Regions from separate parts of the Halobacillus sp. HZG1 genome, predicted to be linked through region 1. Evidence: a T-box and tRNA genes for the amino acid it is inferred to sense, from the RefSeq annotation. Region 1 holds a T-box; the other holds one or more tRNA genes.
The links. The T-box of region 1 lies ahead of VKA52_RS02825 (valine--tRNA ligase). A T-box ahead of a tRNA ligase gene usually reads a tRNA of that ligase, here a tRNA-Val.
Positions count from the first base shown of each region.

Region 2: it has a tRNA-Val gene. The T-box ahead of VKA52_RS02825 (valine--tRNA ligase) is inferred to sense a tRNA for this amino acid. The anticodon was not compared.

Region 1 covers NZ_JAYLVQ010000022.1:87,052-102,813, forward strand. Annotated here, with positions in the region: gene VKA52_RS02815 (sensor domain-containing diguanylate cyclase) at 1-323, opposite strand, end outside; gene VKA52_RS02820 (bifunctional folylpolyglutamate synthase/dihydrofolate synthase) at 399-1,703, opposite strand; gene VKA52_RS02825 (valine--tRNA ligase) at 1,755-4,397, opposite strand; T-box leader at 4,452-4,680, opposite strand; gene VKA52_RS02830 (hypothetical protein) at 4,811-4,999, shown strand; gene spoVID (stage VI sporulation protein D) at 4,996-5,982, opposite strand; gene hemL (glutamate-1-semialdehyde 2,1-aminomutase) at 6,093-7,385, opposite strand; gene hemB (porphobilinogen synthase) at 7,410-8,387, opposite strand; gene VKA52_RS02850 (uroporphyrinogen-III synthase) at 8,390-9,154, opposite strand; gene hemC (hydroxymethylbilane synthase) at 9,154-10,083, opposite strand; gene VKA52_RS02860 (cytochrome c biogenesis protein) at 10,102-10,920, opposite strand; gene hemA (glutamyl-tRNA reductase) at 10,933-12,306, opposite strand; gene VKA52_RS02870 (LiaI-LiaF-like domain-containing protein) at 12,549-13,037, shown strand; gene rpmF (50S ribosomal protein L32) at 13,703-13,876, opposite strand; gene VKA52_RS02880 (YceD family protein) at 13,924-14,445, opposite strand; gene VKA52_RS02885 (nucleotidyltransferase) at 14,651-15,762, shown strand, end outside.
Region 2 covers NZ_JAYLVQ010000011.1:26,844-42,605, forward strand. Annotated here, with positions in the region: gene VKA52_RS00830 (NAD(P)-dependent oxidoreductase) at 1-375, opposite strand, end outside; gene VKA52_RS00835 (nitrilase-related carbon-nitrogen hydrolase) at 506-1,396, opposite strand; gene VKA52_RS00840 (CoA-acylating methylmalonate-semialdehyde dehydrogenase) at 1,685-3,157, opposite strand; gene VKA52_RS00845 (SDR family oxidoreductase) at 3,383-4,246, shown strand; gene VKA52_RS00850 (hypothetical protein) at 4,318-4,998, opposite strand; gene VKA52_RS00855 (alkaline phosphatase) at 5,054-6,421, opposite strand; gene VKA52_RS00860 (hypothetical protein) at 6,642-7,130, shown strand; gene VKA52_RS00865 (DUF3889 domain-containing protein) at 7,246-7,908, shown strand; tRNA gene VKA52_RS00870 (tRNA-Val) at 8,047-8,119, opposite strand; gene VKA52_RS00875 (DUF2254 domain-containing protein) at 8,292-9,611, shown strand; tRNA gene VKA52_RS00880 (tRNA-Val) at 9,741-9,813, opposite strand; gene VKA52_RS00885 (alpha/beta hydrolase) at 10,352-11,080, shown strand; gene VKA52_RS00890 (2'-5' RNA ligase family protein) at 11,112-11,627, shown strand; gene VKA52_RS00895 (GNAT family N-acetyltransferase) at 11,643-12,056, shown strand; gene VKA52_RS00900 (DUF421 domain-containing protein) at 12,164-12,841, shown strand; gene VKA52_RS00905 (MBL fold metallo-hydrolase) at 12,828-13,727, opposite strand; gene VKA52_RS00910 (hypothetical protein) at 13,750-14,049, opposite strand; gene VKA52_RS00915 (hypothetical protein) at 14,085-14,300, opposite strand; gene VKA52_RS00920 (DUF1360 domain-containing protein) at 14,297-14,626, opposite strand; gene VKA52_RS00925 (hypothetical protein) at 14,690-14,920, opposite strand; gene VKA52_RS00930 (CotY/CotZ family spore coat protein) at 15,112-15,609, shown strand; gene VKA52_RS00935 (CotO family spore coat protein) at 15,655-15,762, opposite strand, start outside.

The DNA.
Region 1 (15,762 bases):
TTGATCGGTAAACGGTGCAGATTGGTTCTTCCAATCCTCATTTTAGCCATCAATGCTAAAATCGCTGTTTGGGAAACGATGATTTCTATGAAAAGTCCGTAATATAAAAAAACGGCAAATGCAATCCCCTGCGTAAAAAAGACGGGGTGGTCTCCGATTTGCAGCGGAAATAAAGCAACGATCGAAGCAAGGATGATAAATGCTGCGATCTCTATTCTGCTTCCTTCAAATACAGGGGATAACCACAAGTACAAGTAAACCAAACCAGCAGGCCAAGTGGATGCCCACACGAACCAAATTGCATATTTCTTTTGCTTTGTCATCCTACCACCCCCGCCCTAAAGACCCTCACAAGAATAAGACCATTTTACCATAAGAATATTCAGAATATCATCATATTACCTTGAATTTTCTTTAATTTCAAAATATTCCCTTATTCGAGAAATGAAATACAAGGAGCCTGTAATGAGCAGAATGCCGTCTTCTCCCACTTGTTCAGAGGCTTGCTGTATGGCTTGTTTATAATCTTCAATAGCGACGGTTTCGGCGATATCCGAGTATTCAGCGAGCTCATGACCTTTGAGAGCCCTCGGAAATTCAAAAGTTGTCATATAAGCTTTGTCGACCACACTTCCCAGTTGTTTCAACATTTTTTTAACAGGCTTGTCTTCTAATGCAGAATAAACGAGCACAACCTTTTGATCCGCGTAATGGCGTTTCACTGTTTCTACAAGAGCGCTCGTCCCCTCTTCATTGTGGGCGCCATCTATAATGGTCAAAGGAGCGTCCATCACTTTCTCAAACCTTGCGGGCCACCGTGTAGACGCAACCCCTTTTCCATAAAGATTTCGATCTATTTGGATTCCAAGAGCTCTTAATACTTCAGCAGACTGAATGGCCAACGATGCATTTTCTACCTGGTGAGGCCCTTTCATTTGACTGACAAACGTTTCAGAATGGAACGTTTCATTTGCAAAAACAAAACTTTCTCCATCATCACTACTGGATTGATGAGTGAAATTAAAGTCATGGCCAAGTCTGAACACCTTCGAATGACAGGACTTTGCTTTCTGAGTGATTACTTCTATAGCTTCCTGCTGCTTCACACCAGTAACTACCGGGATTTCAGGTTTGATGATGCCCGCTTTTTCTTCCGCAATTTCTCCTATTGTAGAACCCAGAACATTCATGTGGTCATGTCCGATATTTGTGATGAGGGATAGAACAGGTGTGAGGATGTTGGTAGAGTCAAATCGTCCTCCCAGGCCTGTTTCAATCAACACAAGATCAAGTGGGGTCTCGGAAAAATAAAGCATGGCTACCGCTGTTATGATTTCAAATTCCGTTGGTTCTCCTAAATGCGTCTGCCCTAGTTCTTCAGAGAGAGGTTTAACTCTAAGCACGAATTCAGCTAAATCTTCATCTTGAATGGCTTGACCATCAACACTGATTCGTTCATTGAACTTCTCAATGTAAGGAGAAGTGAAGGTTCCTACAGACGTTCCCTGCTGTTGGAGGATATAACGTAGAAAAGAAAGCGTAGAGCCTTTCCCGTTCGTTCCTGCGATATGGACAGACCTGAATTTTTTCTCTGGATGATCAAGCCTCTCCATCATCCACTCCATTCGTTTCAACCCTGGCTTCACTTTGAATTTCTCTCTAGAGTGAATCCAATCAATTGCTTCTTCATACTCCATTTCCATTCCCTCTTTTCAAAAAAGGAGAGTACTCCGTAGAATACCCTCCCCCTTTCTTTATGCTTTTAACTCTTTGATTCGCGCTTCTACTTTAGCACGTTTATCAAGGTAATCTGTTTCTTTTTTACGTTCTTCTTCAACGACATGTTCCGGGGCTTTGCTTACGAAGCCTTCGTTGGAAAGTTTCTTTTGAACACGTGTGACTTCCTGATCCCATTTCTTCCACTCGTTCTCAAGACGTTTGATTTCATCTTCGATGTTGATCAAGCCTGCTAATGGAAGGTATAGTTCAGCTCCAGTAATAACGGCTGACATCGCTTTTTCAGGGGCCTGCAAGTCTGTGGCAATCGTCAGTTCACTTGGGTTACAGAACCTTTCTAGATAATCGCGGTTCTTCTCAAGCTCTTTGACGATGGTATCGTCTTTTGCCTGGATCATCAACTGAATTTCCTTGGACATTGGTGTATCGACTTCTGAACGGATATTACGAACAGAACGGATAATGGATACAAGACGATTCATTTCCTCGACCGCTTCTTCATTATGGAAATCTTCTCTTACTACCGGCCATGAAGCCTGTGTAATAGATTCTCCTTCATGAGGGAGGTGCTGCCAGATTTCTTCCGTGATAAATGGCATGAATGGATGAAGCATGCGCATGGTCTGATCTAGTGTATAGGCGAGGATAGAGCGTGTCGTATGGATACGCGCTTCATCTTCTCCATATAACGGAAGCTTCGCCATTTCGATATACCAATCGCAGAAATCATCCCAAATGAAGTTGTAAAGATGACGGCCAGCTTCACCGAATTCATATTTATCAATGTTTGTCGTCACTTGCTCAATCGTCTGGTTGAGACGAGTCAGAATCCATTGATCGGCTACTGATTTTTCACCTGTGATATCAATGTCTTCATATTTCAAGTCGCCCATGTTCATCAACGCAAAGCGGGAAGCGTTCCAAATCTTATTAGCAAAGTTCCACGTTGACTCTACTTTCTCCCAATGGAAACGCAAGTCCTGACCAGGAGATGAACCAGTAGATAAGAAGTAACGAAGAGAATCCGCTCCGTATTTATCGATGACATCCATAGGGTCGACACCATTACCTAGAGATTTACTCATCTTACGACCTTCAGCATCACGAACTAGACCATGAATAAGGACATCATTGAAAGGACGCTCATTAGTGAACTCTAGAGATTGGAAAATCATACGGCTTACCCAGAATCCGATTATGTCATACCCTGTAACGAGTACGTTTGTCGGGAAGTAGCGCTTATAATCCTCACTATTTTCGTCAGGCCATCCCATTGTAGAGAAAGGCCAAAGGGCGGACGAGAACCAAGTATCGAGGACATCTTCATCCTGCTTCCAGTTTTCCGGATCTTTCGGCTCTTCTTTACCGACATGAATTTCTCCCGTTTCTTTATGGTACCAGGCCGGGATACGATGTCCCCACCAAAGTTGTCTCGAAATACACCAATCTCTGGTGTTCTCCATCCAGTGAAGATACGGCTTTTCAAATCGATCAGGAACAAATTGTACTTGATCGTCTCCCTTTTGCAAGTCGATGGACGCATCAGCAAGTGGCTTCATGTCAACGAACCATTGAGTAGAAAGATAAGGTTCAACAACCGCTCCGCTTCGCTCAGAATGTCCAACTGAGTGCATGTGTTCTTCAATTTCAAAAAGGACACCATTCTCCTGAAGGTCCTTTACGATTTGCTTACGACACTCAAAGCGATCCATACCCTTATACTTGCCTGCATTTTCATTCATCGTCCCGTCTTCATTCATAACAAGAATTCGTTCCAGCTTGTGACGGTTTCCAATTTCAAAGTCGTTAGGGTCGTGAGCTGGAGTGATTTTAACAGCCCCTGAACCAAATTCCATATCAACATAATCGTCAGCAACGATTTCAATTTCACGGCCAACAATCGGCAGAATCGCCTTCTTACCAATCAGATGCTTGTAGCGATCGTCTTCAGGATGGACGGCAATGGCTGTATCTCCAAGCATCGTCTCCGGACGCGTGGTCGCAATCTCAATCGTTCCTTCCTCATCTTTCAAAGGGTAACGCATGTGGTAAAACGCACCTTGCACGTCTTTATATTCCACTTCGATATCTGACAAAGCTGTCTGCGTGGCAGGATCCCAGTTGATAATGTATTCCCCACGATAAATCAGGCCTTTTTCATAAAGAGTGACAAACACTTCTTTAACAGCTTCAGACAGACCGTCATCAAGTGTAAAACGTTCGCGTGAATAATCAAGTCCAAGTCCAAGCTTTTCCCACTGGGCACGGATGAATTTCGCATACTCATGCTTCCACTCCCAGGATTTTTCTAGGAATTTTTCACGACCAAGATCATGACGCGAAATACCTTCTTCACGAAGTTTTGCGTCTACTTTTGCCTGTGTAGCAATCCCCGCATGGTCCATGCCCGGGAGCCAGAGTACATCATATCCCTGCATCCGCTTTACACGTGTCAGGATATCCTGTAATGTCGTGTCCCACGCATGGCCGAGGTGCAGCTTCCCTGTTACGTTCGGTGGTGGAATGACGATTGTATAAGGTTCCTTGTTTTTATCTCCTGTAGCTTCAAAAAATTTACCATCCACCCAGTACTGATAGCGGTCCTTTTCAACAGCTGCCGGATCGTACTTAGTGGGCATTGAAAGATCTTGTTGATTCATTGGATCTTCCTCCTTTTATTCTCTTTATAAATATAAAAAAACCCTTTCATCCTAAAAAAGGACGAAAGGGTTTCATTTCCGTGGTACCACCTTTAATTTACAGGAAATTCTTCCTGTACACTCAAATAAAAAATAACGGCTTCTAACCGGCTTCTTCTACTCTAAGTTCAAAGAAGCTGCATCAAGGGCGACCTTCCATCAACAGGGTTCCTGGAAAACTCTCACCGACTGTTTTCCTCTCTGAAGGAATTGTTCATGTACTCTTCCCTATCTAAGCATTTCACGTATAAAGACTATATTACATATTGTATATAAAAAAGAGGCATTTAGTCAACTACGTCAAAGAAAAAGGCGAAAACCCCTGAGCCGATTGCCCAGGAGCCTATATCCTCCAATGAAAAGAGGTGCCCTTAATGAGTCGTTTGTATCGTTACCGTCTGCCTCCTTGGTGCAGGACATGGTTGTTTGTTATTGAAAAATCTTTGCTTCCCATCGTTATTTTCCAGGCGCTTAGAACCATCATCTTCCCGACTACTTTCGATATCTTCCTCCTCGGCCTGGTCCTCGGTTTGTATCTCGCTTTCAAATATAAATGGATTTAGTTCGGAATATACACAATCTGCCCAGGAGAAACATCGTCTTTATAATCGTTGACTCGTTCTAATTGTTTCACAGATACGTCATACTTTTCCGCAATCGAGGATAATGTTTCTTCTTCCTGGGCGATATACATTTTCATTTGTGTATAGGTGTCCTCTCTGTTCGGGAAGAGGTGTTTGAAGATTTGTTTAATCCCGTCCATACCTCCAGGTGCCTGAGCACTCTCTTGATCGGACTCTTCACTGCTGGATTCTACACTACTGGACTCTTCGATACTGACTTCTCCCCAACTCGCACTATCATAAGAAGGCTCTTCCGGTTTTAACTGACTATTTTCCTGCGCATGACCGAAAAATTCCGGGAAGCTTTGTGATTTTTTATAAAACCAGCGGCCGTCGTCCTCATGCTCACTTTCATCCTCTTTCTCCTCAATCCGGAAAATAGGTGCTTCACGTTCCGGCAGAACCGTCGATTCATTTGGACTTTGTTCTTGGAAATTGACAGGGCCGATCGTTGCTGATTCATCGAACTTCGGTTCATTCGATGCTTCCTGCTGTTTTTCTTCCAGGCCGTTAATATTCACATGAGCATGAAGACGAAGTTGACGATTGGCCGGAAGTTCATAATCAAAACTTTCGATGTCGATCAACACGTCTTCTAAATTCGATACTCTTTCCAAAGGAACAGTGATTTCCACTGGGAAAGAATGCTGGAACGTATGAACCCCTTCTTCAGATGGTTCGACCGAGTCCATGGTTCGTACAGAAGCGGCAAGAGGACTTTCATCCAAGGCATCCCCGCTTCCAGTAGGAATGTACTCGCCCGCCAGATCGACCGTTCCTTTCAACCGGACCTCATCTCCAAGTTCTTCAATAGTGATTTCAGGCTCTAGTGATATGCCAATTAACTCGCGTACGCCCTGTCCTTCCTTGAACCATATGGATTCATCTAAGTAAAATGAGAATACATTTTGTTTGTTTTGCAAAGTACGGTCCCCTCCCTAAGGTAATAAACACTTTTCTCTATTATCACCTTATGCGGAAGTTAGAGTAATATACATAACGAAAGCGCATGAGGAGACCCCATGCGCTTTTATTACTTCGATTTAATTTCTGAAAAGACTTTCTCCGCTGCTTGAATCGTTTTCTCGATATCGTCATCCGTATGTTTGACGGATAAAAACAATCCTTCAAATTGGGAAGGTGGCAAATACACACCTTCTTCTATCATTCCCTGGAAATAACGCGTGAACATTTCTAAATCCGATTGATTGGCTGTCTCAAAGTTCGTAACAGGTTCGTTTGTGAAGAAGAAACCGACCATTGAACCTGCGCGGTTTACTGTCAGTGGAATGTTGTGTTTTTCAGCGGCTTGCTCGTAACCCTCAATTAAACGGTCTACTTTTTTATTGATGGAAGCATACGCTTCTTCCGTCATAGCCGAAATCGTCTCATAACCGGCTGTCATGGCCAGCGGGTTCCCTGAAAGCGTACCCGCCTGGTAGATGTCACCGACTGGAGCGACCCGTTCCATGATTTCACGCTTTCCGCCATAAGCTCCTACAGGGAGGCCGCCTCCAATTACTTTTCCAAGGCATGTCATGTCAGGAGTCACACCAAAGTGACCCTGGGCACTGTGGTACCCAACTCGGAAACCAGTCATAACTTCATCAAAGATCAAAACCGTTCCATTGTCTTCCGTCAATGTTCTTAGCTCTTGCAGGAATCCTTCGTTTGGCGGAACGACTCCCATGTTTCCTGAGACAGGCTCAATAATGACAGCAGCTAAATCGTCTCCGAATTCTTCAAAGACATAGCGGACGCTTTCTAAGTCATTATAAGGAACGGTAATCGTATTTTGTGCAATAGATTCCGGAACTCCAGGAGAGTCTGGCAGTCCAAGAGTCGCTACACCAGAGCCTGCTTTGATCAGCAAGGAGTCTCCATGGCCATGGTAATTCCCTTCAAATTTCAAAATCTTGTCGCGGCCAGTGTATCCACGAGCCACACGAAGGGCGCTCATCGTGGCTTCTGTGCCTGAATTCACCATACGCAGCATCTCAATAGAAGGCACCCGTTCTCTCACCAGGGACGCCAATGCGTTTTCCATTTCTGTAGGGGCACCGAAGCTTGTTCCATTGGCCGTGGCTTTGGTTAAAGCTTCTGTCACCCTTTCATCGGCATGACCTAAAATTAAGGGGCCAAAACTTAAGACATAATCGATATATTCATTGCCATCAAGGTCATACAGTTTTGAACCTGCCCCCTTTTCCATAAAAATCGGGTCCATTTGGACAGATTTAAATGCACGTACTGGAGAGTTCACTCCACCTGGCATTAATTCTACTGCCTTCGTATAGGCTTGTTTTGAACGATCAAATGTTTTCATTCTCCGACACCCTTTCTGTCCTCTTTATTGATTTAACCAACGAGCTGCGTCTTTAGCGAAATAAGTGATAATTAGATCCGCGCCTGCCCGTTTCATAGAGGTCAGTTTTTCAAGTACGATTTCTTCTTCATTGACCCAGCCATTTTGTGCCGCCGCTTTAATCATCGAATATTCACCACTGACATTGTAGGCGACCAGTGGCAAGTTAAAACGATCTTTCACTTCTCGCATGATGTCAAGGTAAGCAAGTGCGGGTTTAACAATCAAAAAGTCTGCCCCTTCTTCTACATCTGACTCAGCCTCTCTTAATGCTTCCAGGCGGTTCGCTGGATCCATCTGGTAGGCACGGCGGTCACCAAATTGAGGAGAACTGTGAGCTGCATCACGGAATGGGCCATAAAAAGATGAAGCATACTTAACCGCGTATGACATCACCGGAATGTGGCTGAACCCTTCTTCATCAAGCCCCTGACGAATAGCTGCAACAAAACCATCCATCATGTTGGATGGAGCAATGACATCAGCACCTGCCTTCGCCTGCGTCACCGCTGTTTTTGTAATATAAGTCAAAGACTCATCGTTGGCAATATCCCCGTCACGGACAATTCCACAATGGCCATGATCGGTATATTGACATAGACAAGTATCGGCCACCACGGTTAGAGAAGGGAAGTTTTCTTTAATTTGACCGATCGCACGCTGCACAATCCCCTCCTCGTGATAGGCTTGACTTCCTACGTCATCTTTTTCTGCAGGAACACCAAAGACAATCACAGACTTAATGTCCAGCCGTACAAGCTCATCCATTTCCTCATTCAAATGATCAAGGGAAACTTGGTGGACGCCTGGCATCGAACCCACTGGATTTTTGATGTCTTCTCCTTCTACCACAAAAATCGGATAGATTAAATCTTCTGTACGAAGATGAGTCTCTCTTACAAGCGCTCTCATGGAATCCGTTCGGCGCAAGCGACGGTGGCGTTTGAACTGCAAATCTTTCATATTTATCTTTTCCCTTCGTTAGAAAAATAGTAAGTCATCTGTTTTAACATATGGGGGATAGTGAACTGTTCCGGGACGTGAACGTTCGTAAACCCACATTTTTCTGCTTCCTTGGCTGTCGTCGGACCGATACAAAAACAGGGGATCCCAAGCCCTTCTTTCTCGACCATAGAGACAAAGGCGCGTACGGTCGACGGACTTGTAAAGGTTAATGCATCAATCTTCCGTTCCTGAATCCACGCAAGGAGTTGAGTCTTTTTTTCTTCCACTAGTAGCGTATCATATACAGTCATGGAATGGAAAAATACACCCTTGTCATCAAACATGCGGGGAAGAGCGTCTCTTGAACGATTTCCTCTTATGTACAAAATCGGACCAGGTTGAGGGTAGCGGGCAAGGAATTCTCTCCCCATCGAAGACGCATGGTATTTAGAAGGGATGAAGTCAGCCTTTATTCCAAAACCTTTTAAACGGTTCTCAGTTTTCGATCCAATGATGGAAAATTTAAGGGACGGCGGAACCTCCACCTTGTACTTTTTAAGAAGCTCGAAAAAAAACTCCACGCCATTCGCGCTTGTGATAAACACCCAGGAATAGTCGTGAAGTCGTTTCAAAACCTCTTGATGAGATTCAGAATCATTCAATTGGAAGGAGAGAAGGGGAGTATGATACACACACCCGCCTTCTGCTTCTATTCTGTCAATAAATGAGCGTGCCTGGGACTGTCCTCTCGTCACGAGAATTCGCTTCCCCTGCAATGGCTGCATTATTGGTCATACTCCTCTTTAGCACGATCCACAATTTCCTGAGCCCCTTGAGCTTTCAAACGATCTGCTGCTTCTTTCCCTACTTCAATTGGATCTGTACCAGAAACCGTTTCATGCAAGATGGTCTTTCCATCAGGCGTTCCGACAAGCGCTGTCAAGACAATTTCCTCTCCCTTACGGTAGGCATAACCACCAATCGGAACTTGACAGCCTCCATTCAAATCATGGAGGAATTTGCGTTCAGCGGAAACCGTGGTTTCGGTGTACTCATGATTCAATTTTTTTAGGAAATCGCGTAGTTCTGAATCGTTTTCGCGGCATTGAATGGCAAGCGCTCCCTGCCCGACAGCCGGCACACAGACATCAGGCTCTAAATATTCGGTTACAACATCATCATCCCAGCCCATACGTTTTAGGCCTGCAGCTGCGAGAACAATGGCATCGTAATCCTCTTCCTTACACTTTCGAAGACGTGTGTCTATATTTCCGCGGATCCATTTAATTTCAACGTCCGGGCGTACAGCCTTGATTTGGGAACCGCGTCTCAAACTGCTTGTTCCAACGATTGCTCCAGCCGGAAGGTCTTTAAGAGCAACATTGCCATTCGATACAAAAGCATCCCGGTGATCTTCACGAATCGGTACAGCCGCCACCATCAAGCCCTCTGCAACAACCGCCGGCATGTCCTTCATACTATGAACAGCCATATCAATTTCACCATCATACATCGCCTGTTCAATCTCTTTGATGAAGAGCCCCTTGCCGCCTACTTTAGAAAGGGTCACGTCAAGGATTTGGTCCCCTTTTGTTGAGATCCGTTTGATTTCAAAATCATAGGATGGATCGATCTGTTTCAACTGTTCGATCACCCATTCTGTTTGTGTAATCGCTAAATTACTTTTGCGTGATCCAATGACAATTTTTCTCAAAACATTTCCTCCTCAAAACTAAAAATGAAAGTTAGATAATGAACCAAATAAAAAGAAGTTGATCAATAGAAACAGAAATGCTGCTGCATTGAATATGGCGATCGTCCGTCCCTGATAACCTTTTATGACTCTCAGCGTCAAATAAACGACATAGACGACTAGTACAAGTAACGACCCGAGTGTCTTAGAATCATACCAGTAAAACACGGCCGTAGAGACATATCCCCAAACAACCCCTAAAATAATGGCGATTAATAGCAGTGGGACCCCTAATATGATGGAAACATAAGAGAAGTGATCCAACTTCGTCAAATCACCAAGACGAAATAGTTTGGCATCCCATTTCTTTTTCTTTAATAAACGGTACTGCAGTAAATACATGACAGAAAAGATAAATGATAAGGTAAAGAACCCATAAGAAATAATCGCTAAACTGACATGGATGACAAGGAGCTCATTAACAAGAGCCACTCCCCTGTTTTCCAAGACATTTTGTGCTCTCGTAGAAATGTGGATGATCATAATCAAAAAACCGACCACATTGGTGAAGAATACAAGAAAGTCCACTTTAAAAAGACGATTAATGATGAGGGAGAACGTCACTAAAATCCACGAATAAAAATATAATCCATCATAAACCGTCATAATTGGAAAGTCATCTTTGACAAAAACCTGCGAGAGTAAAAAGAAGGTTTGCAAAACCCAAACCATACTAAGTAACCAGAAGGCAGTTATATTCGCCTTCCGGTTATTTTGTACAAAGTCGATGAAGTATCCAATGATACTCAATCCATATAGAAAAAGGATAAGTTCGTAAACCCATTTGAATTCAAGCATTTCATTTCCACCTTATGAATGGGCTACAGGGCTGATGATGGAGATGGAATCACTGGCCTCTGTATCGTTCTTCACCTTCACGCTGTTCTTTTTTTCTTGTTCTTCCGCCTCTTTTTTCACCTGCTCTTCAATACCAAAGATTTGAGTGAATAAACGCAGGGTTTCCTCTGAATCCGGCTGAGCTGCCATTTCTTTGGCTTGAGAGATCGGTTCTTTCAACATTTGATTGATGATACTCTTTGTGTGCTTACTTAGCACTTTCCGTTCGCGATCGGTAAGCTCGGGCATCTTTCTTTCAATACTCTTCATCGTTTCTGCCTGTATATTCAAAGCTTTTGAGCGAAGAGCGGAAATCACAGGAACCACACCAATCGTCTGCAGCCACTGCTTAAACTCTACAATTTCTGCTTCAATCATAATCTCAATTTCTTTTGCTGCCTGTTTACGAAGAGCAAGATTCGCATCTACGATTCCCTGCAGATCATCAATGTCATACAAGAATACACTTTCCAAAGCTTCCATTGCCGGATCTAAATCTCTTGGAACAGCAATGTCTACAAAGAAGAGAGGCTTCCCTTTTCGTTTTTTATGAATAGGGTCCATCTTTTCCTTTGTAATGACATAATCTGTGGCACCTGTAGAGCTGATGACGATATCAGCATCTTCCAACACACCTTCAAGCTCGTCCATCGTGTGCGGTTGTCCATTGAATTGATCAGCTACGTTTTGAGCTTTAGCCAATGTGCGATTGACGACCGAAACTTTCCGCACACCAGAGCCGTGAAGGTTCTTAGCTGCTAATTCTCCCATTTTTCCTGCACCCAGGATAACGATATGCTTGTGTACAAGATCACCAAAAATCTTCTTAGCAAGCTCTACCGCCGCATAGCTGACAGATACAGCGTTTTCACCGATTTCCGTCTCTTTATGGCCTTTTTTCGCCATGGTTACCGCCTGGCGGAACAACTGATTGAAGATCGTTCCTGTTGTTCCTGCTTCCTGTGCCTGCAGGAATGCCTGCTTCATTTGACCGAGAATTTGAGTTTCTCCAAGAACCATAGAATCCAGTCCTGCCGTGACGCGCAACAGGTGTTCAATCGCTCCGTCGGTTTCATAAATGGAAAGAAAAGGAGAGAACTCTTCTTTGTCGATGTCAAACCAGTCGGCCAGAAACTGTTTGATATAATAACGGCCTGTGTGGATTTGATCCACAACCGCATAGATTTCCGTTCGGTTGCATGTAGAAATAATCACATTTTCCAAAACACTTTTTTGTATGTTGAGGTGCTGCATAGCTTCTGTGAGCTTATCCTCAGAAAATGTGAGCTTCTCGCGAATTTCCACAGGGGCTGTTCTGTAATTAAGACCGATAGCTAAAATGTGCATTTCATCTACCCCCATTAAACGTTCAAGACTTATCACATATCCATTAGTATATCACAAAATCAGATCGATTTTTCGTTCGAAATATGAACAGATTTTGAATCCCTTATGATAGGATGAAATTAGTTGGTATAGAAAATAATAACGATTTATTTAGAAAAACTTTAAATTATAATCCGTTTGTAATATACCAAAACCTACGCATTATCGCAAGGATCCGACATTTTTGTAAAATAGGAAAGGATGTGATTACACTGAATAAGCAAAATTCCCTTATTGGACTATTATTCATCGGGTTGGGCGTTTACTATTTCCTTCGTCATCTCAATATTCCCATACTAGCCCCATTTTACTCATGGCCCACTCTAGTAATTTTCATAGGTGTCGCCTTCCTATTACATAGTTATTGGACAAAAGACCATTCTTCCTTGTTCACTGGTGTGATTTTAACTGGTTTCGGTTTGCATTTCACGGCCGTTGATCATCTTCCTTTTTGGCGCGATCATTGGGGTATGTACTTTATTATTCTCGGGGTAGCTTTTCTATTGCATTATAGGAAAACAAAAAATGGACTGATTCCTGCCCTTTTATTTCTCGGCATCGGACTGTTTGCCATGTTCGCTCCTACAAATCCTACGTGGTTTCAATGGATCCAGGGCGTTTTCCAATTAATCGAACGCTTCTGGCCACTTGCCCTGGTCGCTTTTGGCTTTTATCTATTAAAAAAGAAATAAACCATCCTCCACTAAAGCTCCCTTTAGTGGAAGACTCAGTTTCGAGACTTCTGGTGGGTGGATAGGGGCTGCGGGGAATAGCTCGCTTTCCGCGGGAGCGCGGTGAGCCTCCTCGGACTGCGTCCTGTGGGGTCTCACCAAGCACTTTTTTCCCGCAGGAGTCTCGCTATTCCCCTCCGCCCCTTAACCAAGTATGGTTCTCGAAACCACTACTTAAAAATCAGCTTGTATGGATATGAGAAGTGAATGATTTAAACTCTATCTCATTGACGTTTAGCATACGCAAATGCTTGATAGAACGAACTATATGCCCGCATAGGGGAGAAGAATTGGAACCTTGTTTATGAATACAGGTGTTCGAATCATCCACTTCCCTCAATCATTCAAGCTGACCCTTTTAGAAGTGGTTCCGAGACACTTATAAGGTAAAGGGGCGGAGGGAAACGGTGAGACTCCTATGGGACAAGTGGGACAGGTGAGACCCCGGAAGGCGTAGCCTGAGGAGGCTCACCGCCCGCCCCATGGAAAGCGAATCGTTTCCCAGAGCCCCTAGAATTACACAAAAGTCTCGAAACTGAGTCTTCCACTAAAGGGAGCGTTAGTGGAAGAGGTGGATATAAAAAAAGACCTGACTGATGTCAGGCCTTTCTTTGATGAACTCAAAATTAGTCGTTCACCACTTGTTTTCCATTATATTGTCCACAAGATTTGCAAACATGGTGTGGTTTTGAGTACTCGCCACAGTTATCACACTGAACCATTCCTGGTGCGTGAAGTTTCTTGTGAGTACGACGTTGGTTTTTGACTTTCTTAGACGTTTTACGCTTAGGTACTGCCATGTTGTACACCTCCTTTAAGGGATTTCTGAGAACCATAACATATTGTTTTACTCGTTCTCTTCTTCATTTAATAATGATTGCAGTTTAGCCATTCGAGGATCCACTTTCTTTTCCTCTGGTTCCTCTGTAACCACCTGCCAGCCCTTCCCTTCCTGGGGGGCTGCTTCATGAGCCTCATCATCATTGGAAAAAACGCGAGTCGGAATCTCCAACTGTACATTTTCCTTGATATAAGGCGTTAAGTCAAGCACTTCTCCATTCACGGAATGAACTTCAGAGTCATCTTCTTCTGTATGGTAAGGTGACAGATTAAATGCCTCCAGAGCATCAATGTGAAATGGATAAGTCACATCAACTAACGTTCGGGCACAAGGCAACACCATTTCTCCATCAATTGAAAAAGTTACCGTTATATCATTTCCTCGAGTCATTGCTTGACCTTTGACATGAACAGGGGAAATCCTGCGAATGTCATTGTTCAGTTGTGCTAATTCGCGAATATCTACGTCATCCTCAAAGTAGAACGGCTCATCACCTGTCTGTTTGAGTTTTTGTAGAGGAAATTTCATAGTTATCACCTCATGGCAACAAGAGTTATTGTAAAAGGATTTCGCTGATTTGTCAATATTTTTTCTTTACAGCATATCCTTATTCTCGTGCGGTTTTTATAAGTTTCTCATAATTCACGGTCAGGAATGCGAAATTTCCATAGTATCATGATAAAATAAACCAAACACTTGTTCAATAGTAAAGAATCAGATGGGAGGATCTTTTGTGAAATCATGCGGAGTTGTTGTTGAATATAATCCTTTTCATAATGGACATCTTTATCATTTGGAAGAATCGAAAAAACATGCAGAAGCGGATTGCATGATCGCTATCATGAGCGGGAACTTTTTACAGCGAGGAGAGCCTGCTATCATCGATAAATGGCATCGGACAAAAGCCGCCCTTCGTGGTGGTGCAGACCTTGTACTTGAGCTTCCTTTCCTTTATGCGGTTCAACACAGCGATTATTTCAGCCAGGGGGCTATCCAGACACTTGCAGAAGTCGGAGTGGACAGCGTTTGTTTCGGGAGTGAAAACGGCAGGATCGCTGCATTCACAGAGGCCTTTGAGCATATGAACAAACACCAGGAAGAGTATGATGTGACCGTGAGAAGATATTTGAATGAAGGGTATGCCTATCCAGAGGCATCACGACTTGGGTATGAATCCATTGCTTTTCCCTCCGGTTCCATTGACCTGACTCAACCGAACAACATTCTTGGTTATAGTTACGTGAAACAACTTCTCACTTATGCACCTGATGTGGAACCACTAACCGTTTTACGGAAGAACAATCACTACCACGATGAAGAAATTCAAGGAAAAATTGCAAGCGCCACAAGTATTCGGAAAGAATTATTCAAAGAAAGTGACATGACAGAGAAGGCTGAAAGTTCCCTTCCCCCCTCAACGGTCGATGTTTTACATCAATATAAGGACAACCTCGGACGCTGGCACGACTGGGAAGCTTACTTTCACCTGCTTCAATACAAGATCATGACCATGGAGGAAAGTACCCTCCGCTGTTTCCACGGTGTGGATGAAGGTTTGGAATATCGATTGAAAAGGACCGTCAAGGAGGCGGCAACGTTCCATCAGTTTATATCTTCTTTAAAGACAAAGAGGTACACGTGGACAAGACTTCAGCGAACCCTTGCCCATATCCTTGTAGGAACAGACAAACAAGAGGCTCGTGTTCTTTTAAGAGAGACCCCCCCTCCTTATGCAAGAATTCTCGGCATGTCGGATACCGGAAAAAAATATTTACGCAAGGTGAAAAAAGAAACCTCTATTCCACTCATCACCCAGCCACAGCAGTTGGATCATGAAATGTTGGA
Region 2 (15,762 bases), on a different contig from region 1:
TTGTTCGTTTTTGATCGCCCAGTCTGTCGCAAATCGTTGTAAATCTCCAATTAAAATCGGTTCAGTGGAATGGTTCAATACACAAGCGCCTTCGCATAACTCTTCCGTCGGACAAACACGGGCGCAGGTCGCTCCGACAGGGTTGGAAGACATGATGGTTGTCGCCGATCCTTTTAAGTTGCCAGAGGCAATCTTTTTAATGAATTTCGGGATATCGATCCCTGTCGGACAAGCCTGGATACAAGGTGCGTCGTAACAATATAGACATCGGTTCGATTCTTCCATCGCTTCCTGAGCATTCAGTCCGTCATGGACTTCCTCGAAGTTCACCTTCAGATTTTCTAATGAAATTCCTTTGCTCTTTAACTGGGTCAAGATGTTTCCCTCCTTTAATAAAAGAGAGGCTTTTGGATAGGCCTCTTAATAAAAAAGTTCCACATAGAGAAAATGGTTCATTTTCTTTTGCTCTATGCAGAACTTCTACTTTGTGTCTGATGGATAGGTTTTAAGGGAGAAGCTCAACCATGTTTTCGTAAGTTTCCGGACGACGGTCGCGATAGAACTGCCATGTATCACGTACTTCACGGATAAACTTCTTGTCCATTTCTGCAATAAGGACTTCATCTTGATCACGGCTGGCCGTTTCAACGAAGTTTCCGCGCGGGTCGACAAGATAAGACTGTCCATAAAATTCACCCATATTCCACGGTCCTTCATAACCGACACGGTTGATGGCACCAAGGTAATACCCATTGGCTACCGCATGAGCAGGCTGCTCAAGCTTCCATAAGTATTCAGAAAGTCCGGCTACAGTCGCTGATGGGTTAAAGACTACTTCAGCTCCGTTTAATCCTAGTAATCGAGCCCCCTCTGGGAAGTGGCGGTCATAACAGATATAGACTCCAACTTTGGCAAAGGCCGTGTCGAATACAGGATAGCCAAGGTTTCCTGGCTTGAAGTAATATTTCTCCCAAAATCCGTGCCCTTTGTCCCCTACAGCTACTTGTGGAATATGGTGCTTACGGTATTTTCCTAAATAAGATCCATCCGCATCGATGACCGCAGCTGTATTGTAGTACGTTGAAATCCCCTCTTTTTCATAGATAGGAAGAACAATGACAACGCCTAACTCCTTCGCAAGCTCCTGGAAACGTATCGTCGTTGGACCATTTGGAATTTCTTCCGCGGAATCGTACCACTTCGGGTTTTGCTCCGAGCAAAAATATGGACCATAGAAGATTTCCTGAAGACAGATGATCTGCGCCCCTTTTTCCGCTGCTTCTTTCACTAGTTTGATATGCTTCTCTATGGAATGTTGTTTGTGAACTTCTACAGGCTCACTTCCATCCACATCATGAGATGCCTGGATCAAACCTATTTGGACTTTATCAGACACTATAATTCCTCCTTATGTAATCCTGTTTTGTTGTCCATTCATCTTGAAATCAAATCCCCCAAGATTGTGATTTCTTAAATTCAGACTCACCTCCTATAATTGAATTTTCTTTATTTACTGAATTTTTAAATAACTATTTTCACTTTACATGAAAAATTGAAAAATTCCATTATACATAATGTTAAATGTTGCATGCTTTGTTTAGATTTTTTGTAAGATTGGCAGGAAATTTGTGGATGTTAAGTGGAAGGTGCGCGGAATGTTCAAAAAAGTCCGCGCACCAGATCATCAGTACCAGCGTTGAGTCAGCATTTTACGCTTCGTATAGAAATTCAACCCATCCTTACCATTGGCATGGAGATCGCCATAGAAGGACTTTTTATTTCCAGAGAACGGGAAGAACGCCATTGGGGCAGGAACGTTGACATTGACACCAAGCATTCCGGCATCCATCTCTTCTCTGAATTGTTGTACAGCTTTTCCGCTTGATGTGTAAATAACAGCACCGTTAGCGAACTCAGATTTGTTGGACGTTTCGATCGCTTCATCAAGTGTATCAGCACGAACAATACTAAGAACAGGAGCAAAAATCTCATCTTTCCAGATCTTCATCTCATCAGTGACGTAGTCAAAAATCGTTGCACCAAGGAAATAGCCGGACTCATTCTCTCGAAGTTCTACTCGACCATCACGGACAAGCTTCGCATTATCCTGCTCCCCGGCTTCGATATAGCTTAGAACACGCTCGCGGTGGGAGTCACGGATCAACGGTCCGAGGTTTGTTTCCTCATCTAACCCATTTCCTACATTCAATTGATCAGCGGCTTCTTTTAATTTAGCGACAAGATCATCAGCTACATCGCCGACGGCTACAACTACAGAACAAGCCATGCAACGCTCGCCCGCGCTTCCGAAAGCGGCATTAATGATCCCTTCTACCGACTTATCTAAGTTACAGTCCGGAAGAACAATAGAGTGGTTTTTCGCTCCAGCTAGTGCTTGAACACGCTTGCCGTGGTTGGCCGCTGTTTTGTACACATATTCGGCTACAGGCTGGGAACCGACGAAGGAAATCGCGTCGACTTCGTCATGCTCAAGCAATCCGTTCACGACGTCATGCGCACCATTCACAACGTTGAGAACGCCCTTTGGAAGACCCGCTTCATGAATGAGCTTTACAAGCATTTTTGCAAGAATCGGAGTACGTTCGGATGGCTTCAATACAAATGTATTTCCACACACGATCGCGAGTGGGAACATCCACAATGGCACCATCATCGGGAAGTTAAATGGTGTGATTCCACCCACAATCCCAACGGGATAGCGATACATTCCAGAGTCAATGCCTTCCGCAATATCAGGAAGAACGTCGCCCATCATAAGACTTGGGGCGCCGGCTGCGAATTCGACACATTCAATGCCTCGCTGCACTTCCCCTGTCGCATCTTTCATGGTCTTTCCATTTTCCTGTGTGAGGGCTTTCGCAAGCTCTTCACGATTTTCTACCAACAACTGATGGTACTTGAACATCACTCTGGCCCGCTTCGGAACCGGCACCTTTTTCCAAGTCTTGAATGCCTCTCTTGCTGATTGGACCGCTTTATCTACATCCTCTTTTGATGAAATGGGAACTTGGGCAATGATCTCTCCTGTTGCAGGATTGGGTACGTCCTCCACTTGCCCGCTTTCCGACGAAACCCACTCGCCACCAATGAAGTTCTGAATCGTTACCTGGTTCTTTTTCGAGAAAGTTGTCTCCATTTTTTCACCTCTACTCGTAGATTCTGTTCCTTTACACCCTTCAAATATATTATAAATTCAGAAAATTCCTACATCAATGGACGAAGTGTCAAATCAAAAACCTCCCATTTTGACACAATGACCTTTTGGTAAGGGATATTTACGATTTAGGTAAAACTGGATGACCTGGGCATCCTAATATTGGGTGACCAGGTCATCCAGTATTTTACATACAGGAGGAGTATGATGAGCAAGCAAAAGAAGGAAATTCAGCCTAAGCAGCATCAGGATCGGCAGCCAGGTTTTGAACATGAAATGAAGCCGCATCCGGAATATGTGGATCCAAACTATAAAGGAAGTGGAAAATTAAAAGGAAAAGTGGCGGTGATTACTGGAGGAGATAGTGGAATTGGACGGGCAGTAAGCCTTTATTTCGCTAAGGAAGGCGCAGATGTTGCTGTGTTATACCTCAACGAACAGGAAGATGCTGATAAAACCAAACAGCTGATTGAATCGGAAGGTCGCACGTGTCACCTATATAATGGAGATATTGGAAGTGCAGCGTTCTGTGAGGAAACCGTCCAACGGATCAAATCAGACTTCAGAAAGATTGATGTGCTTGTAAACAATGCAGCGATGCAATTACCACAAAAAGACCTCATGGCTATTACGAATCAGCAGCTTGAAAAGACCTTTCGCGTGAATTTCTTCTCCTATGTCTATATGGCTAAAGCTGTTCTCCCTCACTTACAAAAAGGAAGCACGATCATTAACACATCATCAGTTACTGCCTATGAAGGCAATGAACAATTGATTGATTACTCTTCAACCAAGGGAGCCATTACGACATTTACGCGTTCTCTAGCCAAGTCATTAGTAAGTAAAGGCATCCGTGTGAACGGCGTCGCCCCTGGACCTATTTGGACACCATTAATCCCTGCCAGTTTTGATAAACAAAAAGTGGCGGAATTCGGTTCCACAAACCCCATGGGCCGCCCAGGACAACCGTATGAGCTCGCTCCTGCTTATGTCTATTTAGCAAGCAATGATTCCAGTTACGTGACAGGTCAAATGATCCACGTGAATGGTGGCATACCGGTAAATGGGTAACCTATGATGAACAACAAAAATAAGCGGCCCCTCCACCTTAAGAAGATGGAGGACCGCTTGTTTCTTCTATTCTATTGTTTGCCAAACTTAAATGTTTTTTCCCATTCTACTTCTATTTTTTCTCCCTCTGCCACAGTATTACCTTCGTCATCCAAAACATCACTGGTCTCTATGATCACAGTCTCTAATTCTTCCCAATCCTGTTCGAGGACGAATCCCATTTGCCCTACTCGTGTTTCACCCGGTTCGTACTCTCCTTTCAGCTTTTCCAAATAAAAGTCGTCATTGAATCCCAGCTTCTCCCCGGTATTCGTCTTCAAGACTTCCACGGGCGCTACATTCACTTTCTGATCTCCCGTATTCTTTATAGCGACGGTGAACTTTATATAATTAAAATTGGTTTCATTGTGAGTAAAGGCATGGAAATAATCCACCAAGTCAGGCGATGGAGAGTAATTTAGCACTTTCACATCCTTTACCACCATTTGGACCGCTCCCACTTCTACATACTTCTCCATCTCTTTAATAGATTTAAGGGCTATCTGCCCATCCATATCCTCCGCCTGGTCCCCTACTTCCTTTAGCCCCTGATCATCAGGGGCTTGGGGATTATTTTTATACTTCGTTTGTTCCGGGATTTCAAATAATGGAGCTTGATTCTCCGACTCATTCCCTTCTCCAGCCACCTGGTTTGAACAACCAGTGAGGATAATGGAAATAGTTAAACTCAATAATAGCAACAAATGTTTCAACGGGTTTCTCTCCTTTTTCTAAAAAAGCCTCCCTTTGGAAGGGAAGCTTTTTCTTTTATTTATGTGCCTGCTTTTTCATCTTTCCATTCTCAATCAAGTTCATGACCTTTTGTCCAACTTCATGGTTATCATGCAATCCTGCGAATTGTTGAGACTGAGGTCCAAAGCCGTAAACAATTACATCTTCTCCTGTGTGGCCGCCAGTAGTCCAACCGGTACCGGAGCGAATATCAAAAATGTGCTCAATGGCATTATCAATCTCCGTGACTGATCCATTTTCTGCTGCATCTTTGACGGATTGGACTTCATCGTCTGTTAATTCAAGATCGATATACTGCTCTAACGTTTCCTCAACCCCAGCACCTTCTGCAATCTCAGAAGCCATAAAGTCAGGTGTACGTTCTGCAGCTTTTAAAGGTTCAGGATTCCACTGATATTCTCCATCACGACCCATGGTCATTCCGCCTGTTGAGTGGTCAGCTGTCGTAACAACCAAAGTATTCTTATTGTTCTTTGCAAACTCAATAGCTTCTTCGTAGGCAGCTTCAAAATCCTGCATATCACTCATAGCCGCTACTACATCATTATCATGACCAGCCCAGTCAATCTGACTGCCTTCAACCATGAGGAAGAACCCATCTTTGTCTTTACTCAGCCTTTCCAGGGCGGTAGAAGTCATTTCCTCCAAAGAAGGAGCATCTGAAGAACGGTCGATCATTTTGTCCATCCCTTTAGGTGCAAACAAACCGACGATTTGTTCATTGGAATCTTCCATTAGTTCCTCACGAGATTCCACGTAGCTGTATCCATCTTTCTGGAAGTCATTGGTCAGATCGCGGTCCTCCCTTTCGAAATAAGAAGTACCTCCCCCAAGCAATACATCAATTTTATGTTCACCATTCACTTTTTCATCAAAGTAATCATCGGCGATATCATTATAATTATGGCGGGATTCATCGTGAGCACCGAATGATGCAGGTGTAGCATGATTGACTTGAGATGTAGCTACAAGACCTGTTGCTTTTCCTTTTTCCTTCGCCAGTTCAAGAGCAGTTTTCACTTCATTCTTCTGCATGTCCACCGCGATTGCATTGTTGTAAGTTTTAATTCCGGCTGCCATTGAAGTTGCAGCAGCAGCGGAATCTGTAATACTCTCTTCCGGATCCCAGGAATAAGTCTCCTGCATACCAATTAAATGTTCATCAAATGCCGTGTTTTCTGTATAAGGAGTAGCAGGATCATCCTTGAAGTAACGGTAAGCGGATGTGTAGTTAGGCCCCATACCATCCCCAATTAGAAAAATAATATTCTCTACCTTTCCTTTATCTTTATTAGGTTTTGCAAGAACTTCATCGTTAAAGGTAAAAGCAGCCCCTCCAAGAATCAAAGATGTGGATAGAGCCACAGGCAATAATTTTTTCATATACTTTTTACTAAACAAATGTATTCCTCCTCGTTATATGTCGATGCAATACGCATATTACTTGGAGAATATGAAACAATGGTTAAAAAACTGTAAATCTAGAGTTAATTAACAAATTAAGACAATTGGAATAGGTACATGGTTTGGAAGTTAATTATCACCGAATGATAGGTTAGGCGTGATATAATAGGTCAAAATCTATTAAAGAGGGTGTGTAATCATGAGGAAAAGCTTTTGTCACTGCTTTAGTAACAAGGAAGAAATTGATCAAGGAATCAAAGATCAGGTTACATATCTGGCTTTTTGTGTCGTATCTGGTGAGCATGGAGCTGTAGAGTTCAGTTTTCGTACCAGTTATATCGATCGCGATTCGGCAGCACCCTTCATGAAATTTTACGACGTTTGTGAGGAACTTGAGGAGGATAACAAGACGTCAAGAAGAATAAGGGTTCACAGCAAAAAACCTCTTGCCCAGGGTGATGCGGAGCCAACAGAAAAATCTTTTCTGCGATCTCCTGAACGCTTCTACTCCTATAAGATAGGACTTGATTTAGATAAGCTTCAATCATTTGAAGCCAATCCAAACAAGTACTTAAGGACCATCCATTCAAAAAAACTGTACGATGAAATGAAGGCTGTATATAAGAGCATCTTTAAATATCCACCTGCTGCATTAAAAGATGATCACTGGGTAGTACTCATAGATTAACCTGCTTTACATATGTTGTTTCAACGGAAAACCGGAGTACATATTGAATGTTCACACAAAAACCAAAAATGACATAGGCTATTGAGGATCTAAAGTAATGACAGGGGGAAAATGAATGTACGCCAATTTTAATCATGGCCCATATGGTTATGGCTATCCTTATGGGGCAAATCCCTATCAGGCTTATTCTCGCTATGCCTATCCTCAAGCCTACAGAAACCCAGCATACTCCTATGGCTATAGTGTAAGACAACCGGTGCGCGGCCAGGCTAGCTGGACAGAAGGCGGAGAAGTAACCAAATGTGGCATTCCATGGTCGAATAACCGATACATGACAGCGGCTGTCGGTCAGAATTCACCTTACCAATGCGGCCAGACAATCAAAGTGAAGAATGTCACCAATCAAAGAGTCGTGTTAGTCACGGTGGTAGACCAGGTCCCTAACTACCCGGAAAATAAAATCAACCTTCACAGAAAAGCCTTTGAAGCCCTAGGTGCAGGTGTAGAGCTTGGTGTCATCAATGTAGAAATCACACCGAACCCTCAATTAGAAGAAGAAAAATGGGGCAAATATCTTTTAGAGATTGCTCAATCGGCCTACCCGAATTACAATGCTACCGATTACAGTAAAGTGAGCCAAACCCAGCAGAACGGTAACGTGAAGGAAGTTTACAAGTTTGTTATGGAATCCCCTCAGGAAACAATGAGTATCGAAGGGACGGTCATCTATAACCCATCGACAGACCGAATCATATCAATCAACTTCAAGGAAGTATAAAAGTTTTGAAGTATTTCAGAGACAGTACAGATCTGTCTCTTTTCTTTTGAGAGTAAAGAGATATTTCATCCTAAAAAAAAGAAATGACGCAGCCTCTCCCTGGATGAGAAACTACGCCATTCCGGCACTTAGTATGGATGATTCCGATTGGGCTCGAACCAACGACCTCCACCCTGTCAAGGTGGCGCTCTCCCAGCTGAGCTACGGAATCGTATGTAGAAATTTGTCGGCTGTTTTGCTGACAAATAATAATATACTACGGAACAAATAAAGTGTCAATAAAATTTTAAGAGTTTTTTAAGTTTACGTAAATGCATCTTTTTATCCCGGCTAAATTCGGTCATACTAAGAAACATACACTATACGAGGAAGTAGGTTTTTCAATGAACAAAGGTAAGGTTTGGATAAATATTAGAGACAGTTTTTGGTTTCTCCCTACGATATACAGTATCCTTTCAATCATTGCTGTGGCGATAACCGCTCTGATTGATCAATGGATCATTTCAGAATATAAGAACAACATCCCTTCTCTCTTTTTGACGAAGTCATCGGTTGCCCAAACGTTATATGGTTCGATGGTGACCTCTATCTTAACGATGACCACGATTAGTTTTTCGACCATCATGGTGGTACTGACAACGTACACTACTCAGTTTTCACCACGCACCTTACAAGACTTCATGAAGAGTCGTGTCACTCAACATGTGTTAGGTGTCTTTTCTTTTGGCTTTATTTTTTCTCTCATCAACCTGTTTCTATTGGGAAAAGAACCGGGCCTAGGTTTGGTCAGTCCCCTCTTTACGGTTATCGTCTCTATTATTTGTTTAGCGTTTTTTATATTGTTCATTCACCATTCTTCTCGGTTCCTAAAAGTGAATAACTTAATTGGCTCCATAAGAAAAAGCACCTCTGCCCTTATTGAAAAAACATTTGAAGAAAAAAATTATCATACAGCCACCGAATGGGATGACAACGAACTAAAAGCGCTGGACCAATCAAAAGCCCAAGTGATTCCGGCTGAGAAATCAGGTTATATTCAGAATGTTCAGTACGGCGCCCTTATTAAGTGGGCCAAAAACCACTCTCTCATTCTCGAAACAAGCTTTTTAATGGGAGACTATATCCAAAAAGGAATGCCCCTTTTTTATTATTGGAAAGATTCAGATCGAGATCTTGAAAACCCTGGGTCATGCGCAGCCTATGTCTTAATCGGCAATGAGCGGATTGATACACAGGATGTCGAGTTCTCTATCCAAAAACTTGTGGAGATTGCAGTCAGAGCCATCTCTCCAAGTCTGAACGATCCTCATACAGCGACCAACTGCATAAACCGTATTGGTTCTCTTCTTATAGAGCTCGCCTCTGTTTATGAGCCGATCCGCTACTACATTGATAGTGATGAGAAACTTCGCTTAATAGCACAACCGAAATCCTTTGAAGAGTATTTGTATAAGAGTTTCTACCAAATCAAAATATATGGCTATCATGACATATCTGTTATGAATAGTGTCGTCGAATCTTTGTACAAAATCGCCGCCATGCACGATCAGGCCATTCAGGAGGATGTTTGGATCTTCGGAAAAACAATTATCAATGCTGTAAAAGTAGAGGAATTGGATAACCTCGACTTCAAGAGGTTTAATCATGAAGTGGAAAAATTAGCAGAAGCCTGTAATAAAAACTTCCGTTTACAAAAGTCATAGTTAAACAAGGCTCGGGACGTCCCGAGCCTGACAGTAACCCATAGACTAATTCGTTTCCACTTTAATCTCCATCATTTTAAAAGGCACAAAAAAAGAGAGCATTCATATGAATGCTCTCTTTTTTATTAGTGATTCCGATTGGGCTCGAACCAACGACCTCCACCCTGTCAAGGTGGCGCTCTCCCAGCTGAGCTACGGAATCGTATGTAAGAAGTTTAACTTGCTGACAAGAAATAATATACTACGAAATGCGAACCATGTCAACTAGCTCGTGCTAAATAGCAGGCCCATTCCTTCACTGAAGCTCCGGATTGTGGAAGAATCCGTTTAGAGACGATGTTGTTGGGCGGATGGGGATCGATAGAATGAATCGCTTTCCGCAGGAGCGCTTCCCCCGGATCCTCAAAGGAATCCATGTCTCGTTTAAATAATGAATGGTTCCTGGCCATTGATAAGGGGTTAATACATAGCTCGAGGAGGCTCATCACTCGTCCATGGAAAGCGCACCGTTTTCCGGAGTCCCTAACACCCGTAAAAGTCTCGAAATCCAGTTTTCCACAAACCTTCTAGTTAACGAAACATGATTAAATTACATAAGAACATTTTACCTGAAAATCCAACTATCATCTTTTCAACTTTTTCGACAATTATATGATAAAATGAATAGTGGAACGTTTATACGAAAAATTTTATGGGAATGCCTAAAGGAACTTTCCATGCTGTAAGGAGGTGGTCGGAAAATGGGTAGAGACGGATCCATGACAGAATATACCATAGATAGTCAATACTTAGAGGAGACAATGACACTAAGGGTGTACACCCCGAAGAATTTCTCTCCATTATACAAATACCATTTCTGTATCATGCAGGATGGAAACGATTATTACTCGATGGGACGCGCGGCCACATTGAGTGACAAGCTCCATAAAGAACAAGAAATTGAGAACACTATTTTCATCGGTATCCATTATAATGACAAATATGACCGCCAGGACAAATACCATCCAGACGGAAAGAAACAAAGCGATTACGTGAATTTTCTCATTCGCGAAGTTGTCCCTTTCTTAGATGAAGAATTGCCTGGTTACTGCATGGGCAGAGGACGCACGCTTGTCGGTGACTCTTTAGCAGGAACGCTCGCGTTGATGACAGCGGTGAAGTTCCCGAACATATTCGGTAATGTCATCATGCAGAGTCCTTATGTCGATGAACATGTAAAAGAGGTCGTGCAATCCACCAAAGACTTTTCTTCCTTGACCATTTATCATACCATTGGGTTGGATGAAACAGATGTTGAAACGACTGAAGGAGCAAGAAAGAATTTTCTTGTACCTAACCGTGAACTGCGCGATTTTTTAAATCGCCAGCCACTCGCCTACACGTATCATGAATTAGACGGTGACCATACTTGGGGCACTTGGCAGAAGGATTTTGAACGTGCTTTATTGAAGATGTTTGGTAAGGAATAGCGATATAGAAGGAAACAGGAGGGTTAGTCCAATGAGATACGGAATAGCAGTTTTTCCATCAAAAAAAGTACAGGATGTGGCGAATTCATACCGCAAGCGGTACGATCCCCACTATGCATTGATTCCCCCACATATCACGATGAAAGAAGCTTTTGAAGCAGAAGAAGAAGAAATTGAAAATAGAATCATTCCTGAATTGAGTGAAATTGCTAAAAACACACAGCCTTTTTCGTATGGCGTGTACAAGGTGAGCTCTTTCTCTCCCGTTACAAATACGATTTACTTAAAAATTGAACCGTCCGATGAGATCTTTGAACTGAATGACAAATTGCACGCTGGTGAACTTCCCGAGGAAAAAGATTTCGCGTTTGTCCCACATATTACAATTGCACAAAAACTTTCGGATGAAGAGTTTTCTGATGTATATGGCAGCCTGCGCATGCTGAAGTTCGACTTGAATGATAAAGTGGACCGCTTCCAGTTGCTTTATCAACTCGAAAACGGAGCATGGAGTGTGTACGAAACCTTCCGTCTCGGCAAAGGGTGATGCTCCTTGGATATCATGAAAGTTAAGAATAAACAACAGAAAGACGACGCTTTCTATGTGAGACGCGTTGTCTTTGTAGAGGAACAACAGGTTCCTTTGGAAATAGAAATCGATGAGTTTGATGATTCCGCCATCCATTTTGTAGGGTATGAGGGAAAACAGCCGGTCTCTGCATCACGACTACGTTTTGTTCATGGGTTTGGAAAACTTGAACGAATTTGTGTCCTAAAGGATTACCGGGGCCGATCGTTAGGTAAACAAATGATTGCTTCTATGGAAGAAGTCATCCGTGATTATGCTTATGATAAAGCCAAATTGAACGCTCAAACGCAAGCAGAGTCATTCTATGAATCTCTTGGATATGTGACCATTTCAGACACATTCATGGATGCCGGCATCCCTCACGTAACGATGGTGAAAAAATTATAAAATGATAAACGAAAAAAACTCCGGGATTCCGGAGTTTTTTTCGTTTATCCTCAGACCCTTTTGTCTAAAATGATGCGTATAGGCTACAGATAAGGGTCGTGAGAAGTATGGAATACTTACAAATTACTTTGGAAACACTTTTTGGTTTTACTGCACTATTTATTATGACAAAATTGCTTGGAAAAACACAGATCACCCAAATTACGGCATTTGACTTCATTTCTGCTCTCGTCCTTGGAGAACTGGTCGGTAATGCTTTATACGATGAAGAAGTCGGAATTCTTGATGTCGGCTTTGCCATCCTGTTGTGGACTATTCTCATCTTAACCACGGAAGTGATCACCCAAAAATTCAAAGGAACACGTAAGATATTGGAAGGAAGCCCTTCCCTCGTCATATATAAAGGAAAAATCGATCGTGATCAGTTGAAGAAGAATAAGCTGGACCTTAATCAACTCCAGCATTTGCTGCGCTCTAAGGATGTTTTTTCTATACAGGAAGTTCAATATGCTGTCCTTGAAACAGATGGTACAATTTCTGTGTTGAAATCATCCCAGTACCAAAATGTCACTCGTGATGATATGAACTTAGCCCCTCAACCCGTTCCTCTCCCTCGTACGATCATTAGTGATGGAGAAGTCGTATGGGATAATCTCAAAGAAGCAGGTTTGGATGAGAAGTGGCTGAAAGATCAACTGAGAGCACAGAACTTCAACGATCCTGCTGAAATCATGTACGCGGAACACAAAGAAGGCGAGCCGGATTTATACGTTATTGGTCTGTGATAGAAAAACTCCACGTATTGTTCATGATGCGGTCCTCTACGAGGCCCGCTTTTTTTAATCCAATCAAATAGGCAGTGACCGCCGTTCTGAATAACAGCCATTGGGATAAACCCTGGGCTTCGACATTGTATTGGTTACACATCGCCCTGACGATGACTTCGTGTGCAACCAGTCCCTCTTCAGCAAGGTATTGATGCAGCCAGGCAGACAGCTGTTCATGGTAATCCATGTTGTTTTGTATCGTCAGCATAGGATTGGCTTCAAACTTCCCATGACCAGGAACCGCCCCACTGCATGGAATTTGAGAGACACGGTCTAAACTGTCCAGTGTCAAACTGACATCCGTCAAAAAAGGAATTTTGTGCTTCTTCAGCGTATCTACACTAAAATAGCAGTCAGCCGCATAGAGAATTTCATGGACTTTTAAGGCCAACTGATGATAACTATGACCAGGAAGATGGTAAGCTTCCGCTGTTAGCGAACCAAACCCTACTTTCCCTTCCCCCACGACTTCATCCACCCGAACCGCCGGACCTTCCAAAAATTTATTATGTAACTCCGGAAGCGGGTCATTCCCTCCGAATAAATAAAGAGGTTCCATGCTTGGATTTCTTAAAATAGCTTCTTCAAATACAGGAGCGACGGTATGTACATTATAATTTTCCTGAACAAAGCGGGCTCCTCCATAATGATCTGCGTGGGCATGGGTAATAAAAAGGTGCGTCAAAGGAAGATTCCTTTTCTCAAGTTCCTTGAGCACCTTTTTCACGGATGAAGCATCGATTCCTGCATCGATGAGTAACCCATCCTCCCCATCATGTACGTATCCAATATTAACGGAACTCTGATAATAATAACACCATTCATTCAACTGCTGAAAAGACATAACCACGACTCCTTTAGCTTTTTCATACAGTTTCGCTAAAGTGACGCCCTTTTCCTGTCATACGAGAAAGAATCTTCTCTGTCCCACTTCTCTGAAATGAAGGGTAAAAGCCGTTTACTGCATGGGTATTCGCGGGTATGTGGATTGAACTCCTCCGCTGGTTACCCAAAGGGTCCTGTTCACGAGTTTGATTGTGTTTCATCTTGTTATCCAACGTGGCTTTGAGAATTCTTTCAAGGACAAAAGGTGAGCGCTCATGCTGGGTCGTTCTGATTTGATAATCCTGGTACTGATAGTGATTGACAGGCAGAATATATCCCATCCCGACGCCTCCTTTGATTATCTATACCTTTTTTCCTACTCAAAGAAACGTTCCATCTTTCCCATTTGTTTGTTTAGAAACTTTTCCATATCCGTCATCCGCTTCGAGAAGCGACGATCCCAAGCCTGAAAGTCCTTTTCCCATCCGTTGAATTTCTTTTCAGGATGTTTAATGATTCCATTCATTTTCGACGTTTCCATATCAATTTCCTTTAATACTTCAAACAAAGACTTTTCTTTTTTATCCGTCACTGTCGGTCGACCCACGTATAAATGATGGATTGCAAACCAGCCAGAGCGAGTAATAGCACCAGCCACTCTCCATACGGAATTATTATATAGAAGAAAAGCATTATGAAAGCAGACCACACACCCACACACCATTGACAACTGAGTCCTTCACCGACAAATCCTTTTGGTTCCACCCATTCTTCTTCAATGCCGTGCTCATTCTGGATGACCTTCACGTCCATAAAAGGTCGGCGTACCCATTCCATGATGTAATCTCTGACAATGAGACGTGTCAGACGAAAAGTGGCCAGTGCCAGCAATACGATTTCCATCACACTTAACATCATTTTCCCTCTCTCCCATGAAGAAAAAGCCACTACGTTCCTTGTAGTGGCCCATTCTTTATTTACTTAGAACCAACGGAATCCCCCACGGCGGTCGGAAGATTCATCTTCATGGCGACGTTTACTTGAACTGCTTTCATCTCTTACATCTTCTTCTCTACGTCGTTTCGGTCCGCCGAAAAATGGATCGACACGGTCGTCACGGTCATGACGGTCATGACGCTGAGGCTCGATGACGACATTATCCGCTTTAATGACAAGGTCTTTCACATGGATGACCTTCTTTTTATCAGACATTCCATTCACTCCTTATTCGAATTCACTTCTACTCTATGGCGTTTGCCCCTGTTGGGTATAGTCTCCTGCCCATGAAAGACAAAAAAAGTCCGGATGAAGAGAAAAGAGACAAATGCCCACACCGACACGGACACAATTCATATTCTAGTAAAGACAATACGTCAATGCGTATGGAAAGGGGAAATTAGAAAATGAGCTGTGGAAAAAAATACGATTCAGGTTCATGTGTGATTGATATTCTTAAAGATATCGTCGATGCACAGAATGACGTCATGCACGATTGCACAACAAGCTGTGAGCGTTCAATCGCAGACCTTTTAGGTGACACTGGTGGAGGTTCCGGGTTTGATACGGTTCCTGTCATTCTTTACTGCAAAGATGGATGCACACCTTTTAAAGGGTACGGTTCAAAACGAAGTGGCGACGACTGTGAAGTGAAAGGAAGCTTCTTCTTCAGGGTTAAATCTGTAGATGACGATGGTTGCGCCATCCTTGAACTTCTTTTTGCTGACCGCTGGCATGATGACGACGATGACGACGTGGAAGGATCCAGACATCACAGAGGTTTCGATCCAAAATCACCAGCTGACCAAAGCTGCAGAAACCTTCGTGCTTCAGGAATCTGTATCACAGTAGACTTGAATTGCTTCTGCCACGTAACATGTCTACCGGCAGCAGCAACTCTTTAAGATTCACAAAAAACCGCGCACAAATGCGCGGTTTTTTATCATTCATTAAAACCCTAGAAGCCTAATATCTTTAATTTCTTCAAACACTACCTCCCGCTGAAATGGGCGTTGGAAAACCTTCATATGCACGACTCCATCTACATAGTCCGTAAT